DNA from 2 places in the Amycolatopsis sp. NBC_00345 genome. Region 2 is predicted to be linked to the other one. Evidence: riboswitches for the same ligand, from Rfam matches in the RefSeq annotation. Region 2 holds a riboswitch; the other holds the start of a gene.
The links. A riboswitch is a leader RNA that binds a small molecule or an ion and turns the genes downstream of it on or off. The one in region 2 is predicted to bind thiamine pyrophosphate.
Positions count from the first base shown of each region.

Region 1: linked by a shared signal. The riboswitch ahead of OG943_RS29410 (thiamine ABC transporter substrate-binding protein) and the one ahead of thiC (phosphomethylpyrimidine synthase ThiC) in region 2 are both predicted to bind thiamine pyrophosphate.

Region 1 is NZ_CP107995.1:6,573,774-6,582,406, forward strand. It holds gene OG943_RS29380 (response regulator transcription factor) at 1-242, opposite strand, end outside; gene OG943_RS29385 (LolA family protein) at 388-1,485, shown strand; gene OG943_RS29390 (ABC transporter ATP-binding protein) at 1,536-2,513, shown strand; gene OG943_RS29395 (ABC transporter permease) at 2,510-3,388, shown strand; gene OG943_RS29400 (ABC transporter ATP-binding protein) at 3,456-4,463, opposite strand; gene OG943_RS29405 (ABC transporter permease) at 4,463-6,109, opposite strand; gene OG943_RS29410 (thiamine ABC transporter substrate-binding protein) at 6,085-7,140, opposite strand; TPP riboswitch at 7,163-7,276, opposite strand; gene OG943_RS29415 (4a-hydroxytetrahydrobiopterin dehydratase) at 7,310-7,600, shown strand; gene OG943_RS29420 (hypothetical protein) at 8,227-8,633, shown strand, end outside.
Region 2 is NZ_CP107995.1:7,234,340-7,242,972, reverse strand. It holds gene OG943_RS32545 (hypothetical protein) at 1-73, opposite strand, end outside; gene thiD (bifunctional hydroxymethylpyrimidine kinase/phosphomethylpyrimidine kinase) at 92-910, opposite strand; gene thiC (phosphomethylpyrimidine synthase ThiC) at 945-2,588, opposite strand; TPP riboswitch at 2,582-2,713, opposite strand; gene OG943_RS32530 (glycoside hydrolase family 15 protein) at 2,881-5,055, shown strand; gene OG943_RS32525 (peptide deformylase) at 5,175-5,741, opposite strand; gene OG943_RS32520 (DUF3263 domain-containing protein) at 5,882-6,205, shown strand; gene OG943_RS32515 (LytR C-terminal domain-containing protein) at 6,202-6,858, shown strand; gene OG943_RS32510 (AAA family ATPase) at 6,907-8,633, opposite strand, start outside.

The DNA.
Region 1 (8,633 bases), 660 kb from region 2:
ACGGGTGTGGCCACGTTCTCCGCGCGCAGCCGTTCCAGCACGCGGTACCCGGACAGCCCGGGCAGCATGATGTCGAGCAGCACCACGTCGAACGTGCCGGTGCGCGCGAGCTGCAGCCCGGTCGGCCCGTCGGCGGCTGTGACCACGTCCATGCCCTCCGCGCGCAGCCCGCGCTGAAGCGCCTTCCGCACGCCCGGCTCGTCGTCCACCACCAGCACTCGAGGGTTCACGAGCCTCATCATGGCCGGTTTCCGCTGCTCCTGCGCGAGCTCTCAGCGCGATCTCAGCCGCGACGGCCCAGCATTCAGGGGTATCTCAGCCTCGGGAGGGAAGCCTCTGACCCGGGAGCCGGGCACACTGGGGCCCGGAGACACAGGGAGAGACACCATGGATCCGAAGAAGAAAGCGATCACCGCCGCGGTCGTCGGCACCGCGCTCGGCGTCGGCGGGCTCGTTGTCGTGGCCATGCCGGCCTCGGCGGGCGCCGCGCCGACGCTGCCGCAGGTCAGCGCCGAAAACCTGGTCCAGTCCGTGATGACCGCGAAGCCGGGGGCGTTCGACGGCACGGTGAGTGTCAGCAACAACCTCGGGCTGCCGAGCCTGGGGAACGCGATCCCGGGGGCGAGCGCGCTGAACGTCGACTCCGCGCACGTCTTCAGCGACGGCGCGGGCAAGTCGAAGCTCGCGCTCGCGCAGGGCAGCTCGCAGGAGACGATCATCCACGACGGCGCCACCGTCTGGGACTACAACTCGAAGAACAACACCGTCACGAAGACGACGGTGCCGGCGGACGTCGCCGCGAAGCCCGGTGCGGGCGCCGGCGCGGACAAGATGTCGGACCCGGCGTCGGCGGCCACGGAGCTGCTGGCCAAGGTCCGCGAGAGCAGCACCGTCTCCGTCGACGGCACGGCCACGGTGGCCGACCGGCCGGCCTACGAGCTGGTCCTGACCCCGAAGCCGACCGAGCGCACGCTGCTGCGCGAGATCCGCGTCGCGGTCGACTCGCAGACCCGGATGCCGCTGCGGCTTTCCGTGCTGAGCAACGGAACCACCACTCCGGCGCTCGAGCTGGCGTTCTCCGACATCGAGTTCACGCCGCAGGCGGCGAGCGAGTTCGCCTTCACCCCGCCGCAGGGCGCGAAGGTGACTGAGAAGACTGCCAAGGTCGATGACAAGACCAAGGCGGACGCCGAAAAGGCCCAGCAGGACACCAAGATCGTCGGCGACGGCTGGGACACCGTGATCACGGGCAAGCTGCCGGCCGGCACGCTCGCGCCGAAGCAGGGGTCGTCCGATTCGGCCAAGGGCCAGGGCGTCGACCCGCAGAAGCTGCTCAGCCGCGTGGCCAAGCGCGTGAGCGGCACCTGGGGCAGCGGCTACCTGTTCACCACCAAGGTGGGCGGCGCGGTACTGACCGACGACGGCCGTTTCGCCGCCGGCGCGGTGCCGGAGCAGGTCCTCTACGAAGCGCTGGGCACCAGGTGACGGACACAGCGACCAGCTCGCTTGAAACCGGGGCGGGTACCTCCCAGGAGGTGTCCGCCCCGGCGGTCCCGCTCGCCGCGCGGACCCGGGGCCTGCGCAAGGTCTACCGCGGCACGGTCGCGGTGGACCACGTCGACCTCGACGTGCCCGAAGGCGCGGTGCTCGGCATGCTCGGGCCGAACGGCTCGGGCAAGACCACCACGATCCGGATGCTGCTCGGGCTCGTGCGCCCGACCGAGGGCGAGGTGGAGCTGCTCGGCCGGCCGATGCCGGACGGGGCGGCCCACGCGCTGCCCGACGTCGGCGCGCTGGTCGAGGGGCCGGGCTTCCACCCGTTCCTTTCCGGGCGGGACAACCTGATCCGGTTCGCGGCGGCCGAGCCGCGGCTGGCCTCGGCGGGCATCCCGTCCGCGGTCGACACGGCGCTGGAGCGCGTCGGCCTCACCGACGCCTCGCGGCGCCGGTACAAGGGCTACTCACTCGGCATGAAGCAGCGGCTGGGGCTCGCGGGGGCGTTGCTCGTGCCGCGCAAGATGATCGTGCTCGACGAGCCGACGAACGGCCTCGACCCCGCTGGTACCAGGGAGATCCGCAGGATCGTGGCCGAACTGCACGCGGACGGCGTGACGGTGCTCGTCTCGTCGCACCTGCTCGCCGAAGTCGAGGCGACGTGCACGCATGTCGCGGTGCTGCAGTCCGGCAACGTCGTCGCGCAGGGGGAGCTGTCCGAGCTGCTGGAGTCGGGGAACGCGGCGCTGCTCGTGCGCACGCCCGACGCCGAGCTCGCGGTGGAGACGTTGCGGGAGAACCGGATCGGCGCCCGGCTGACGCCGGACGGGGTCCGCGCCGACCTCACCGCCACGGCCGCACCACGGGTGCTGGAGGTGCTCGTGGGCGCGGGGGTCGCGGTCCACGAGGCCACCCGGGCGCGCACGGGCCTGGAGGACCTGTTCGCCCGGCTCACCGAAGGCGGCCCGGCGGCCGGTTCTTCCGAACCCGCCGAGAGTTTCACCGAGGGGGACGCATGACCACGCAGGCACTCGCGGCTCCCGCGCCGCGCACGGGCCACGACACGGTGCCGTTGCCCAGGCTGGTCACGGCCGAGCTGCGCTGGATCTTCCGGCGGCCGCGCACGCTGGCCGTGCTCGGGCTGCTGGCGCTGGTCCCGATCGTCATCGGCATCGGGCTCACCCTGGTGGGCCAGGGCGATGCCGGCGGCGGCCCGGACAACAGCGGCGGCGCGCTGCTGGGGGCCGCGGTCAACAACGCGCTGGTGCTGCCCATCGCCGCGATGGTGATGACGCTGACGCTGCTCCTGCCGCTGGCCTCGGCCATGGCCGGCGCGGACGCCATCGCGGGCGAAGCGGCCCACGGCACGCTGCGCGGCTGGCTGATCGCCCCGGTCAGCCGGGGCCGGCTGCTGGTGGTCAAGTCCTTCGGCGTCGCGACGGTCTCGCTGGTCGCCGTGCTGTCCATGTGCGTGACCGGCGTGGTCACCGGCTTGATCATCAACGGCACCGGCTCGCTGTTCACCCTGTCCGGCAACACACTGTCCCTTGTGGACGCCCTGGGCCGCATCCTGCTGGCGGCGGCCTGGATCGTGCTGCAGCTGTGGGCGGTGGGCGCGGTGGCGCTGGCCGTGTCCAGCTTCACCGAGCACCCGATGCTCGTCGTGGTGTCGGTGCTGGCCGGGAACATCGTGTTCACCATCCTCGGCTTCCTGACCTCGCTGGACTGGCTGCACCCGTTCCTGCTCACGCAGAACTGGACACTGGCCCCGGCCGAGGTGCTCCAGGATCCGATGACGTCCACGATGCTGGGCGAAGGCGCCCTGCGCGCGGTCTGCTACATCGTGGTGGGCCTCTCCATCGCCTACGCCCGCCTCACCACCCGCGACGGCTGAGTCCCTCGTTGTCCGTTAAGGCCTCCTTACCCGCGTCGGACGCGGGTAAGGAGGCCTTAACGGCGTTTCAGCCGACGATCGCGATCCCGTCCGGGTCCAGTGCGAGCCGGACGGGATCGCCCGCGCGCAGGTCCGCCGTCACCGGCGCGACGGCGTCCACAGTGGACCCACCGGCGGAGACCACCAGCCGCACGTGCTCGCGGCGGTGGACGGAGGCCGTCACCTCACCAGCGAGACCATCTTCCGCGACGCGCAACGCGTGTGGGCGCAGGCCCAGCCGCACCGGGCCGTCCGGGATCGCGGCGAGCGCGACATCGCCGAGCGCCGTGTGCGCCACGCCGCCCGCCGCGACGCCGTCGGCGAACGTGGTCACGCCCAGGAACCGCGCCACACCGTCGTCCACCGGCCGCTGCCACACGGACCGGACCGCGCCCTCCTGGCGGATCTCCCCGGTGTCGAGCACGGCGACGCGGTCGGCGAGCGTGAACGCCTCCTCCTGGTCGTGCGTCACCAGCAGTGCGGTGATCTTGTTGCGCCGCAACAGGTCTGCCAGGTCGATGGCGAGCTGCTCACGCAGTCCCGCGTCCAATCCGGACAGTGGCTCGTCCAGCAGGAGCAGCCGCGGCTCCGGCGCCAGCGCGCGGGCGAGCGCGACGCGCTGGGCCTGGCCGCCGGACAGCTCCGTCACGCGCCGTCGTTCGAAGCCGGTGAGCCCGACGAGTTCCAGCAGCGCCGTCACGCGCGCGGCGTGCTCGCGCCGCGGGACGCCGTGCATCCGCAGCCCGAACGCGATGTTCGCGGCGACGTCTCGGTGCGGGAACAGCTGCCCGTCCTGGAACACCAGGCCGAAGCCGCGGCGGTGCACCGGGACCGGCGCGAGGTCGGTGCCGTCCCAGCTCACCGAGCCCGACGTCGACGGCTCCAGGCCGGTGATCGCGCGCAGCAGCGTGGACTTCCCCGAGCCGGACGGGCCGAGCAGCGCCAGCACCTCGCCGTCGGCGATGTCGAGGCGCGCGTCGCGCACCGCCGTGAATGATCCATAGTGGACGGTCAAGTCCCGTACCGACAGTGCCACTAGAACTCCCCTACCGAGCCGTGCCCGCGGACCGAGCCGAAGCGGTCGATCAGCGCGACGGCCGCCACGGTCACCACCATCAGCAGCGCGCACGCGGCGTACGCCATCTGGTTGTTCAGCTCGCCCGGCCGCCCCATCAGCGTCGCGACGGCCACCGGCAGGGTCGGCGCGTCCGGGCGGGCGAGGAAGCTCGTCGCCCCGAACTCGCCCAGCGCCACGACAAAACCGAACCCCGCCGCCGCTACCAGCGAGCGGGCCGTGAGCGGCAGGTCGATCTCGCGCCACACCCGCGCCGGGCTCGCCCCGAGCGTCGACGCGGCCTGGCGCAGCCGGACGTCCACCGCGCGCAGCACCGGCAGCACCATCCGCACCACCAGCGGGATGATCACCAGCGCCTGCGCGAGCGGCACGAGCATCGGCGACGTCCGCAGGTCGCCGGGCAGTGCGTCGAGCGTCACGAGGTAACCGAAGCCGACCGTCACGGCGGAGACGCCCAGAGGCAGCATCAGCGCGGCGTCCATCGTCTCGCCCATACCACGGGCGAGGCGGCCGGGCGCGCGGCGCAACGCGACCAGGACCACGCTGGCCAGCACGCCGACGGCCATCGCGAGCAGCGTGGCGTCGGTGGCCGCGGCCAGCGAGTTCTTCGCCGCCGTCCAGCCGGAGACCTGCAGCGCGTCGTTCGCACCGGTGCCGGAAAGCGCGCGGTACCCGGCGAGGCTCCAACCGTCCGAGCCGGAGACCGACTCGACCAGCAGCGCGACGATCGGCGTCATCAGCAGCGCGAGCACCACCACGGCGGCGCCGATCGTCCACCACTCCCCGCCGCGCGGACGACGCGCCGTGACCAGCGCGGACCGCAGCCGGACGGCGTTCTCCCGCCGTCGTCGCGCCATCGCGCCGAGCGCCAATGCCGCCAGCACGGCCGCGAACTGGATCAGCGACAGCGCGGCCGCGCCCGAGAGGTCCAGCAGGTCGACGGTGCGCAGGTAGATCTCGGTCTCGAGCGTGCGGTAGTGCCCGCCGCCGAGGATCAGGACCACGCCGAAACTGGTGGCGCAGAACAGGAACACCACCGCGGCCGCGGACGCGACGGCCGGGCCGAGCGCGGGCAGCGTCACCGTGCGGAACGCCCGCCACGGCGACGCGCCCAGGGCACGGGCCGCCTCCGTCGCGCGCGGGTCGAGGTGCGACCACAGCCCGGCGACGGTCCGCGCGACCACGGCGACGTTGAAAAACGCGTTGGCCAGCACCAGCGGCAGCACGCCGCCGTCCGGCCAGATCGCGCGGAACGCGAGGCCGACCACCACCGTCGGCAGCACGAACGGCACCAGCACCAGCGTGCGCGCGAGCCCGACGCCGGGCAGCCGCACGCGCGCGAGCAGGTACGCGACCGGCAGGCCGGCCAGCACCGCGACCACCGTGGACGCCGCCGCGCTGGCCAGCGTGAACCCGGCGAGCCGCCACGTCTGCGGGTCGCCGAGCACGGTGTCGACGCCACCCGCGGAGAAGCCGCGGCCGACGATCGCCACCACCGGCCACGCGAAGAACACCACCAGGAACGCGACGGGCAGCAGCCCGAGCAGAGCGAGCCCGGCGGTGCGGACGGTGCGCGCCGGGGTCAGGCCCCCATGAGCGAGCGCCATGCACCGATCCACTTCTCCCGGCCGGCCTGCACCTGGTCGGCGGGCAGCGTGGCCGGGCTCGTCGGCAGCGGTGCCACCTGCGCCCAGCCCGCGGGCAGGTCGACGCCCTGGCGCGCCGGGTAGACGTACATGTTCGCCGCCACCGTGGTCTGGAACTGCTGCGAGAGCAGGAAGTCGACCACCTTCTGCGCCTCCGGGGCCTGCTTGCTCCCCGTCAGCACCCCCGCGTACTCGACCTGGCGATAACACGTGTCGAGCAGCGCCTTGGTCCGCGGCTTGCCGTCGTCGCCCACCTCGGCGGCGGGCGACGACGCGTACGAGACAACGATCGGCCGCGGTCCCTTGCCCGACGAGCCGGAGAAGTCCTTGGTGTAGGCCTCTTCCCAGCCGCTGTCGACCTTCAGGCCGTTGGCCTTCAGCTTGGTCCAGTACCCCTGCCAGCCCTGCTCGCCGAACTTCGCGATGGTGCCCAGCAGGAAGGCCAGGCCCGGCGACGCGGTGGCCGGGTCCTCGGCCACGGTCAGGTCCTTGTACTTCGGGTCGGCCAGGTCGTCGTACGTCTTCGGCTCCGGGAGGCTCTTGCCGGCGAAGTAGCCGGAGTCGACGTTCACGCAGACGTCGCCGAGGTCCACGGCGGAAAGCCGGTGCTCGGGGTCCACGGCGTAACGCTGCGACCCCCGGTCGGCCTCCGGGCTGGTGTAGGGCTGGAAGACGCCCTCACCGAGCGCGCGGGACGCGAACGTCGAGTCGACGCCGTAAGCCACGTCGCCGATCGGGTTCGCCTTCGTGAGCACCAGCTTGTTGGTCAGCTCGCCGGCGTCGCCGTACTTGACGACCTTCAGCTTGATGCCGGCGCGGCGCTGGAAGGCGTCGAGCACGTCCTGGGGCGCGACGAACGAGTTGTGCGTGACCAGCGTGACCTCGGGGGTCTGCTGGGCGTCGCCGCCCGAGCCACTGGACAACGAGCAGGCACTCGCCAGCACGGCGACCGTGGCCACCGCCAGCGCGGTGCGTGCGGTCCGCGGGTTCATCTGCCCTCCTGCACTGGCCGGTAGCAGGAGAGTCGGGCCTCCCTGCGCCGGCATGATCCGGATTCAGGTGCGAACGGTCGCGGGTCTCGGGCACCCGCCTCTCAGCCCGGCGTACCGGACTCCCGTGGCAACCGTGCAGCGTAGCCGAGAGAGGACCACCATTGGGTACATGGCGAAAATCATGAACGATTCGCAGGCCGACGAAGCCCTGGCCGGACTGACCGACTGGCACCGCTCGGAGGTGACGATCATCCGCACAGCTGAGCTGGAGAGCTTCCCGCAGGCCATCGAGGCGGTGGACCGCGTCGCGGTACTGGCGGAGGCCGCCGACCACCACCCGGACATGGACATCCGCTGGCGGACGCTCACTTTCCGGCTCAGCACCCACTCCGAAGGCGGCCTGACGGCGAAGGACTTCGCACTGGCCCGGCAGATCGACGAGGTGCTCGCAGCCCTCTGACCAGGTGTGATCTCCGATACGACGGCAACACCAACGGCCCTCTCGCGCGTCCTCCCTATGAGGTTTCACCAACGCAGGGAGGACTACGGGATGACTCAGGCAATCGTGGTGGGAGCCATCTCATTCGGCTTGATGGTGGCGGCCGCGGGCGGTGTGCTCTGGCACACCGCGCGTAACCGACGTGATCTCAGCCACAGGCGGTAACACAGTCCATGATCGAGGCGCTAATCCAGCGGAATATCCGGCACTCGCCCCGCTAGGACACGTCATGAACAGCACCTCGATCGCCCTCTCCAGCACTCAGCGCGCGTGGGTCACCACGTTCGCCACGGCCGTCACCCTGCTCGCGGTTCTGGTGCTCGGCCTGATCGGCTGAGCTCCACCGCGTCTTCGTCGGTCCGGCATCCACCGGACCGACGCTCGCGGCGCCACCCCCGATTCACGCAGGGCCTGTTCAGTCCCTGGTGGCGCAAGACGAACGGGCTGATACCGCTATGCCGATAGTTGAAGTGGAACGGCACGGACTCGTCACGATCAGCGAAGGCGACCACCCAGCTGCCTACCAGGCCGCTGGCTGGTTGCGCGCATCCCGCCCGGCCACTCGTGTCCCGTCAAGCGCCGTGCGCATGCACGTCGAAGTCCTGCGACGGCTAAGCAGCATTACTCCGCGCGCACTTCTCGGCGGACAGTTCGTGCCTGGTCCGGGCAGCCAAACCCAGTTCGCTGTCGCCGTGGCGCCCTTCGGATTGTTCGACGCCGACGAAGAGCCGACGTGCCCGAGTGCGCTGTGGAGGCAGCCGTTCACCATCGGCCTGCCTGACCCGTTCGCCCAAACGGTCGCCAATACACTCGCCGAGGGGCCAGATCTCCCCGCAGGGACTCTCACGATCGACCGCGCCGGCTTCGACCTGGTCAACTCGTCCGAAATGATCTTCGGGCAGACCGCGGCCCTACTGAAGACCGCCATCGCCGCCTGGCTTTCAGGCCAAGATGCCGACACCGCAGCCAGATCTCTCGTCAGTACCTGGTGGAC
Region 2 (8,633 bases):
GCCGGTCGACCTCGGTCCGCAGGTCCTCGGGCAGGCTGTCCCACAGTGCGCGGGTGCTGGTTTCGTCGGTCACGCCACCCAGTCTGGCCGCTCAGTCCGCGAGCCGCCAGAACGGCGAGACCGGGCCCACCCCCGCGCCGAGCGGGTACGCCTCCGCGACGCACCGTTCGATGAAGCGCTTCGCCCGCGTGACGGCCGTCGGCACGTCGGAGCCCTTCGCCAGCGAAGACGTGATGGCCGACGCCATCGTGTCGCCGCCGCCGTGGGTGTTCTTCGTGTCGATGCGGGCGCCGGTCAGCTCGATCAGCTCGACGCCGTCGTAGAGCAGGTCGACGCAGGTCTCGGTGTCGTACATGTGGCCGCCCTTCACCAGCACCCACCGCGAGCCGAACTCCAGCAGCGCCTCGGCCGCCTTGCGCTGCGTGGCCGCGTCGGTGACCTCGATCCCGGTGAGCAGCCGCACCTCGTCGAGGTTCGGCGTGATCAGCGTGGCCCTCGGGAACAGCTCGGTACGGATCGCATCGAGTGCCTCCTCGCGCAGCAGCGCGTGCCCGGTCATCGACGCCGCCACCGGGTCGACCACGAACGGCGTGTCCGTGTGCCGTCCGATGTGGACCTCGTCGAGCGTCTTCGCCACCGCCCGGATGATCTCGGCGGTGGCGAGCATGCCCGTTTTCGCCGCGTGCACACCCATGTCACCCGCGACGGCCTTGATCTGCGCGGTGACGACGTCCGCCGGGATCTCGGTGAAACCCTGCACGCCCAACGAGTTCTGCACCGTGACGGCGGTCATCGCGACCAGCCCGTGCACGCCGTTCGCGAAGAACGTGCGCAGGTCGGCCTGCACGCCCGCACCACCGCCGGAGTCGGACCCGGCGATGGTGAGGACAGTGCAAGGAACTGTGGTCATGGCTTCTCCGCGGGAAAAAGCACGTCGGCGCAGGTCATTTCCCGACCACGGGCAGGTACACCTTGTTGCCGGCCTCGCCGAACTCGGCCGACTTCTCCGCCATGCCGGCCTCGATGGCATCCACAGTGGACAGACCGTGCTCCTCGGCGTACTTGCGCACGTCCTGGGTGATCCGCATCGAGCAGAACTTCGGCCCGCACATCGAGCAGAAGTGCGCCGTCTTGGCCGGCTCCGCGGGCAGCGTCTCGTCGTGGAACGAGCGCGCGGTGTCGGGGTCGAGCGACAGGTTGAACTGGTCGTTCCAGCGGAACTCGAACCGCGCCTTGGACAGCTCGTCGTCCCACTCCTGCGCGTGCGGGTGGCCCTTGGCGAGGTCGGCGGCGTGCGCGGCGATCTTGTACGTGATCACGCCGGTCTTCACGTCGTCGCGGTTGGGCAGGCCGAGGTGCTCCTTCGGCGTGACGTAACACAGCATCGCCGTGCCGTACCAGCCGATCTGCGCGGCGCCGATGGCCGAGGTGATGTGGTCGTACGCCGGCGCGATGTCCGTCGTGAGTGGACCGAGGGTGTAGAACGGCGCCTCGCCGGTCAGCTGCTCCTCGATCTCGACGTTCTCCTTGATCTTGTGCATCGGCACGTGGCCGGGGCCCTCGATCATCACCTGCACGTCGTGCGCACGCGCGATGTGCGTCAGCTCGCCGAGCGTCTCCAGTTCCGCGAACTGCGCCCGGTCGTTCGCGTCGGCGATGGAGCCGGGGCGCAGGCCGTCGCCGAGGGAGAACGTGACGTCGTACTTCCGCAGGATCTCGCAGAGTTCCTCGAAGTGCGTGTACAGGAAGGACTCCTGGTGGTGCGCCAGGCACCACGCGGCCATGATCGAGCCGCCGCGGCTGACGATGCCGGTGACGCGGCGCGCGGTCAGCGGGATGTAGCGAAGCAGCACGCCGGCGTGCACGGTGACGTAGTCGACACCCTGTTCGCACTGTTCGACGATGGTGTCGCGGTACACCTCCCACGACAGCTTTTCCGGGTCGCCGTCGACCTTCTCCAGCGCCTGGTAGATGGGCACGGTGCCGACCGGCACGGGCGAGTTGCGGATGATCCACTCGCGCGTCTCGTGGATGCGCTTGCCGGTGGAGAGGTCCATGATCGTGTCGGCGCCCCAGCGGGTGGCCCACACCATCTTGTCGACCTCTTCCTCCACAGAGGACCAGACGGCCGAGTTCCCCATGTTGGCGTTGATCTTCACCAGGAACTTCTTGCCGATGATCATCGGCTCGGTCTCCGGGTGCTTGCGGTTGACCGGGATCACCGCGCGCCCGCGCGCCACCTCGTCCCGCACCAGCTCGGGGGAGCAGCGCTCGCGCGCGGCGATGTATTCCATCTCCCGGGTGATCACGCCGGCTTTCGCCCAGCCCAGCTGGGTGTCGTGCGTGCGCCCGTCGGCCCAGCCGGTGCGCAGCGGGTGAAGTCCATTGTGGACGTCGATCTTCGCGTCCGGATCGGTGTACGGCCCGGAGGTGTCGTACACATCGAAGTGCTCACCGTTCGACAGGTCCACGCGCCGGGCGGGCACCCGGAGCCCGGACTCCGTCCGGTGGTAGACCTTGTGCGAACCGGTGATCGGCCCCGTGGTCACGGAAGGCGTGATGGCGGCCTTGTTCTCCAGCGTCGTCAACGACGTTCACTCCCTACGCCGGCATTACCCGGTCAGGTTCATGCGGTCGGTGACGCCGGGTGTCCACAGACAGACACCAGTCACCCTCTCAGCCCGCCAAGGCGCGAGCTCCCGCGTTTTTTGAGTTGGGGTTGCGTCACCGACCATGCCATGACGACCCCGGCGGCACAAGCCTGTCACTTTGCCGGCTGGTGGCTTCTTCACCGGATCGGACCATGCGGGCGCCAGGGATCGACGTAACAATCGCAGGGCTTTGCGCAACTGTGCGCGCTACGTCTCACCTGGGGTTGATATGCGAAAAGTCTTCCTACTGGCGCTCGCGGCGCTGCTGGTGACCAGCCTGGTCCCCGCCGCCGCGACCGCCGCCGGCAGCGGGGGTGAAGCACCCGGCGCGCCGGGCACGCGCCCGAGCTGGCTGCCCGCGGACAAAACCGGCTTCGGCACGGCGCGCGAGGCCGGCAGCGACATCTGGTTCACCCTGCAGGCCGGGCGGATGTCGGAGGTCTACTACCCCGACCTGTCCACGCCGAGCGTCCGTTCGCTGGAGCTGGTGGTCAGCGACGGGCGGAGCTTCGCGACCGTCGACTCGTCCGCCCGCGCGCAGCAGGTGCGCCGCGTCGACTCCGGCAGCCTGACCTACGAGCAGACCATCACCGACGACCAGCACCGCTGGCGCCTGCGCAAGACCTACGTCACCGACCCGGCGCGCGCGAGCGTGCTGGTGGACGTCGACTTCACGTCGCTGACCGGGCGGCCGTACCAGCTCTACGCCGTCGCCGACCCGGACCTCACGAACGACGGCTCCGACGACTCGGCCCGCGCGTCCGGCCCGCTGCTCACCGCGAGCGACGCGACGACCGCGGCCGCGCTGACCGCGGCACCGTCGTTCACCAGCACGAGCGTGGGCTACGACGGCGCGTCCGACGGCATCACGCAGCTGACGAAGACCCGCAGGCTTACGCCGTATGCCAGTGCGGGCAAGGGAAACGTCGTCCTGACCGGGCAGACGGCCGCCGACGGCGTGCGGTCGCGGCACGTCACGCTCGCGCTCGGGATGGGCGCGAACAGCTCCGCCGCGGCGGACAACGCCAAAGCGTCGCAACGGCGTGGCTTCCGCGACACCGAACGCGCCTACGACCGTGGCTGGCAGGGGTACCTGCGAACGGTGAGCAGGCCGCCGTCGTCGCTGAAGACCGGGAGCGAGCGGGACCTCTACACCGCGTCCGTGCTGACGCTGGCGGCGAGCGAGGACAAGCACCACCCGGGTGCCTTCATCGCGTCGCCGAGCATGCCGTGGCGGTTCGGGAACAACGACCCGGAGTACTCGCCGTCGGGCACCTACCACCTGGTGTGGCCGCGTGACCTGTACCAGATCGCCACCGGCCTGCTGGCCGCCGGCGACCGCGCGGCCGCGAACCGGTCCGTCGACTACATGTTCGGCACCCAGCAGCTGCCGGACGGGCACCTGCCGCAGAACAGCAATGTCGACGGCAAGCCGTACTGGACGTCGGTCCAGCTCGACGAGACGGCGTTCCCGATCGTGCTGGCGCAGCAGCTCGGGCGCGCCGACGTGTGGCCGGGCGTGAAGAAGGCGGCGGATTTCCTGCTGAACTACCGCGCGGACAACGGAAAAACGTCGCCGTACACGCAGCAGGAGCGCTGGGAGGAGCAGGACGGGTACTCGCCGTCGACGATCGCGGCGGTGATCGCCGGGCTGGTGTGCGCCGCCGACCTGGCGTCCCGCAACGGCGCCGCGGCCGACGCCCGGCGTTACCTCGTGGCGGCGGACGCGTTCAAGGCCGGGCTGGCGAAGCAGACCATCACGACCAACGGCCCGCTGTCGAAGGACCCGTACTTCGTGCGGCTGACCAAGGACGGTGACGCGAACGCCGGGACGAAGTACAACCTCGGCAACTCGTCCGTCACGATGGACCAGCGCGCGGTGACGGACGCGGGCTTCCTCGAGCTGGTGCGGCTCGGCGTCTACGCGCCGGACGACCCGGTGATCCGCAACAGCGTCAAGGTCACCGACGCGGACATCTCGTACACCACGCCGAACGGCCAGTTCTGGCACCGCTACACGAAGGACGGCTACGGCGAGCAGGCCGACGGCGCACCGTGGGACTACACGTTCCCGTCGGAGAGCCGCTCGACGTTCGGCCGGCTCTGGCCCCTGCTGGCCGGCGAGCGCGGCGAGTACGAGCTGGCCGCCGGTGACCGCGCCGCCGCGGCCGGCCGGCTGCGTGACCTGGGCCGGGTGGCGAGTTCCGCGGACACCATGCCGGAGCAGGTCTGGGACGAGAACCCGCCGTCGGGCAGTCCCGGCTTCGCGCCCGGCACCCCGACCGGCTCGGCGACACCGCTGGCCTGGACGCACGCGCAGTACGTCCGGCTCGCCTGGGCGGTCAAGGACGGCTCGGTGATCGAGCAGCCCGCGGTGGTGCGCTGCCACTTCCTCGGCTGCTGACCGCTCGTGAGTGGCGATGACGGTTAGAACCGTCATCGCCACTCACGAGTCCCTGGGCCGGACGCCGTTAAGGCCTCCTTACCCGCGTCCTACGCGGGTAAGGAGGCCTTAACGGAACCTCAGGCGTCCGCGGGTTCCTTGGGCGGCGTCCAGCTCAGGCCGGGGACGCCCCACTTGTTCTTCTTCAGCATCTTCTTCGCCGCGCGGGCGTGGCGGCCGACCAGGCGGTCGAGGTAGATGTAGCCGTCGAGGTGGTCGGTCTCGTGCTGGAGGCAGCGGGCGAAGTAGCCCGTGCCCTCGACCTCGATCGGGTTACCGTCGATGTCGAAGCCGGTCACCTTGGCCCACGAGGCGCGGCCGGTCGGGTACGACTCGCCGGGGGCCGACAGACAGCCCTCCCAGTCGTCGTCCGGGTCGGGCATCGTCTCCGGGATCTCCGAGGTCTCCAGCTTCGGGTTGACCACCGCGCCGCGGTGCTCGACCCCCTCGTCGTCCGGGCAGTCGTAAACGAACAGCCGCAGGTCGAGGCCGATCTGGTTGGCCGCGAGGCCGACCCCCTCGGCGGCGTACATCGTCTCGAACATGTCCTCGACGAGGGTGCGCAGCTCGTCGTCGAACTGCGTGATCTCGCGGGTCGGCTGGTGCAGCACCGGATCGCCGGCGATGCGGATGGCGTGGACGGTCACGAGCGGCGAGTTTAGTCGGACCCTTCTGCTACACCTGGATCGGACCGTGACGCGCCGTGTCGGATGCCCATGTCGAGACTGGGTTCCGTGGTTGAATGGCGGCCGCGGAAGGACAGCCGAAACCGAGCACGAGGAGCCGCATGGACGCCGCGGAGTCGATGGCTGAGGACCAGCCGTCGCCGCCGGAGACTGGGCCGTCGGAGACTGTGGGTGGCCTGACCGAGCGCGAGATGCAGATTCTCGCCTTCGAGCGTCAGTGGTGGCGTCATGCCGGCGCCAAGGAGAACGCCATCCGTGAGCGCTTCTCGCTGTCCTCGACCCGCTACTACCAGCTACTGAACACGCTGCTGGAGAAACCCGAGGCGGTGGAGGCCGATCCGATGCTGGTGAAGCGGCTGCGCAAGACGCGGGCCGCGCGGCAGCGTAAACGCGGCGCCCGGCGGCTGGGGATCGAGCTGTCATGAGCTTCTTCTCGGGACTGTCCCGGCCACTGCGGGCCGCGGGCGTCGCCCTGATCGGGGTGGCCGTGGTCGCCGCCGTGATCGGTGGCGTCAGCCTGGCGACCAGTGGCGGGTCCGACAACAACACCGCCGGCCCCAGCGGCACGGCCGGGCCCTCGTCCCAGCCTTCGTCGTCTGGTGGCCCGTCGTCCTCGGCGCCGAGCTCGAGCGCACCCTCGTCACCCAGCTCGCCGCCCTCTTCGTCGCCCGCGCCGGGCTCGTCGTCGGCGGTCCCGCCGGGCGGCCAGCCCACCGGCCAGCCGGGTCAGCCCGGTGGGCAGCCGGGCCAGCCGGGGTCCGACCAGCAGGCGTCCAACAAGTGGGTCACCGTGCGGGTCTACAACAACTCGCTGATCAAGCACCTGGCCGAGCAGGCCGCGGACGACTTCCGCAGCGGGGGCTGGAACGTGCCCGAGGTCGGCAACTACTCCCAGGGCGTCATCGACCACACCACGGCCTACTTCCGCCCCGGCACCGACGAGGAGGCGGCCGCGAAGCAGCTGGCCACCGAGTTCGGCTTCCAGGCGCTGCCGCGGTTCGAGGGCATCCAGGACTCGAGCCCCGGCGTGATAGTGATCATCACCAAGGACTACCAGAGCGGCCACAAGGGCAGCTGAACAGCACGAACGTCAAAGGGGGCCACCCAGCCGGGTGGCCCCCTTTTTTCAGCGTTCCTGCTGCGCCTGGGCGTAGGCCTCCAGCGTGGCCAGCTGCACGGGGTCCAGCGACGGCCGCACGGCCTTGCGGGCCTTGGCCAGGTGCGCGGACGTCACCTCGTGGGCCTCCAGCGACTCGCGCATCGCGGTGAGCGCGGCCTCGCGGATCAGGGCGGCGCAGTCGGCCGCGGAGTAACCGTCCAGCGTGGACGCCAGCTCCTTCAGGTCCACATCGGACGCCAGCGGGGTGTTCTTCGAGCTGGCGATGAGGATGGCGGCCCGCGACTCGGCGTCCGGCGGCGGCACGTAGACGCGCCGTTCCAGCCGTCCGGGCCGCAGCAGCGCGGGGTCGACCAGCTCGGGCCGGTTGGTGGCGCCCAGCACCACGACCTCGCGCATCGGCTCCACACCGTCCAGCTCGGTGAGCAGGGCGGCGACCACGCGGTCGGCCACACCGGAGTCCGAGGACTGGCCGCGCCGCGGCGCGAGCGCGTCGATCTCGTCCAGGAAGATCAGCGACGGCGCGGCGTCGGCGGCCCGCCGGAACAGGTCGCGCACCGCGCGCTCCGACTCGCCGACCCACTTGTCCAGCAGCTCGGCGCCCTTGATCGCGAACACGTTCAGCGCGCCCGTGCCCGCCAGCGCGCGGACGAGGAACGTCTTGCCGCCGCCGGGCGGGCCGTAGAGCAGCACGCCGCGCGGCGGGTCGACGCCCAGCCGGGCGAACGAGTCCGGGTAGCGCAGCGGCCACAGCACCGTCTCGGTCAGCGACTGCTTGACGTCCACCATGTTGCCGACGTCGTCGAGCGTCAGCCCGCCGGTGGCCAGGTTGTCCGAAGTGGACAGCGAGATCGGCCGGACGGTGGCCAGCGCGTCCAGCAGGTCCTGCTGGGAGATGCGCGGCTCCTCGGCCTCACGCTGGCGCAGCGCGGCCCGCAGCGCCGCGTCCCGGCGCAGCGCGATCAGGTCCGCGGCGACGAACCCCGGCGTCCGCTCGGCGAGCACGCCCAGGTCGGCGCCCGGTTCCACCGGCACGTCACGTAGCAGGATCCGCAGCAGCTCGGTGCGGGTCTTCGCGTCGGGCAGCGGCAGGCCCAGCTCGCGGTCGAGCAGCTCGGTGGTGCGCAGCCTGGGGTCGACGGACTCCGCGCGCTGGGTCGTCGCCACCAGAGCGAGGCCCTCGCGGCGCAGCGCCGCACGCAGCTCCTCCAGCAGGACGGTGGCCACGGGCGGCGGCTGGGTGGCGGGCAGCAGCGCGTCGACGTCGTTGATCAGCAGCACCGCCGGCCCGTCGCCGTCGGTCGCCCGGCTGATCGCCTCGCGCAGGCGGGCGTGCGCGGCGTTCGGCTCCAGCACGGCGATGTTCGGCGCGGCCAGCGACACCACGCGCACCTTCTCGGCCTTGGCCACGGACCGCACGAGCGTCGCCTTCCCGACGCCCTCCGGCCCGGACAGCAGCACGCCGAGGTGGGCCGTGGTGCCGAGCCGCGCGAGCAGGTCCGGGCGGTGGAACGCCAGGTCGAACCACTCGGCGAGCTTGCGCGCCGCGCTTTCCGCGCCGACCAGGTCGGTCACCGGCGGCACCGGCTCGGCCGCCTCCGCCGACTCGGTGACCACCACCTCCTCGATGACCTCCGCGTCGATGTAGTCCTCGGCCGCGGTGACGGCCGTGCTGCGGACCAGCGCCGTCGCGCTGCGCGTCGAGGGCTCGCCGCCCGCCGGCTCGCCGGTGCGCG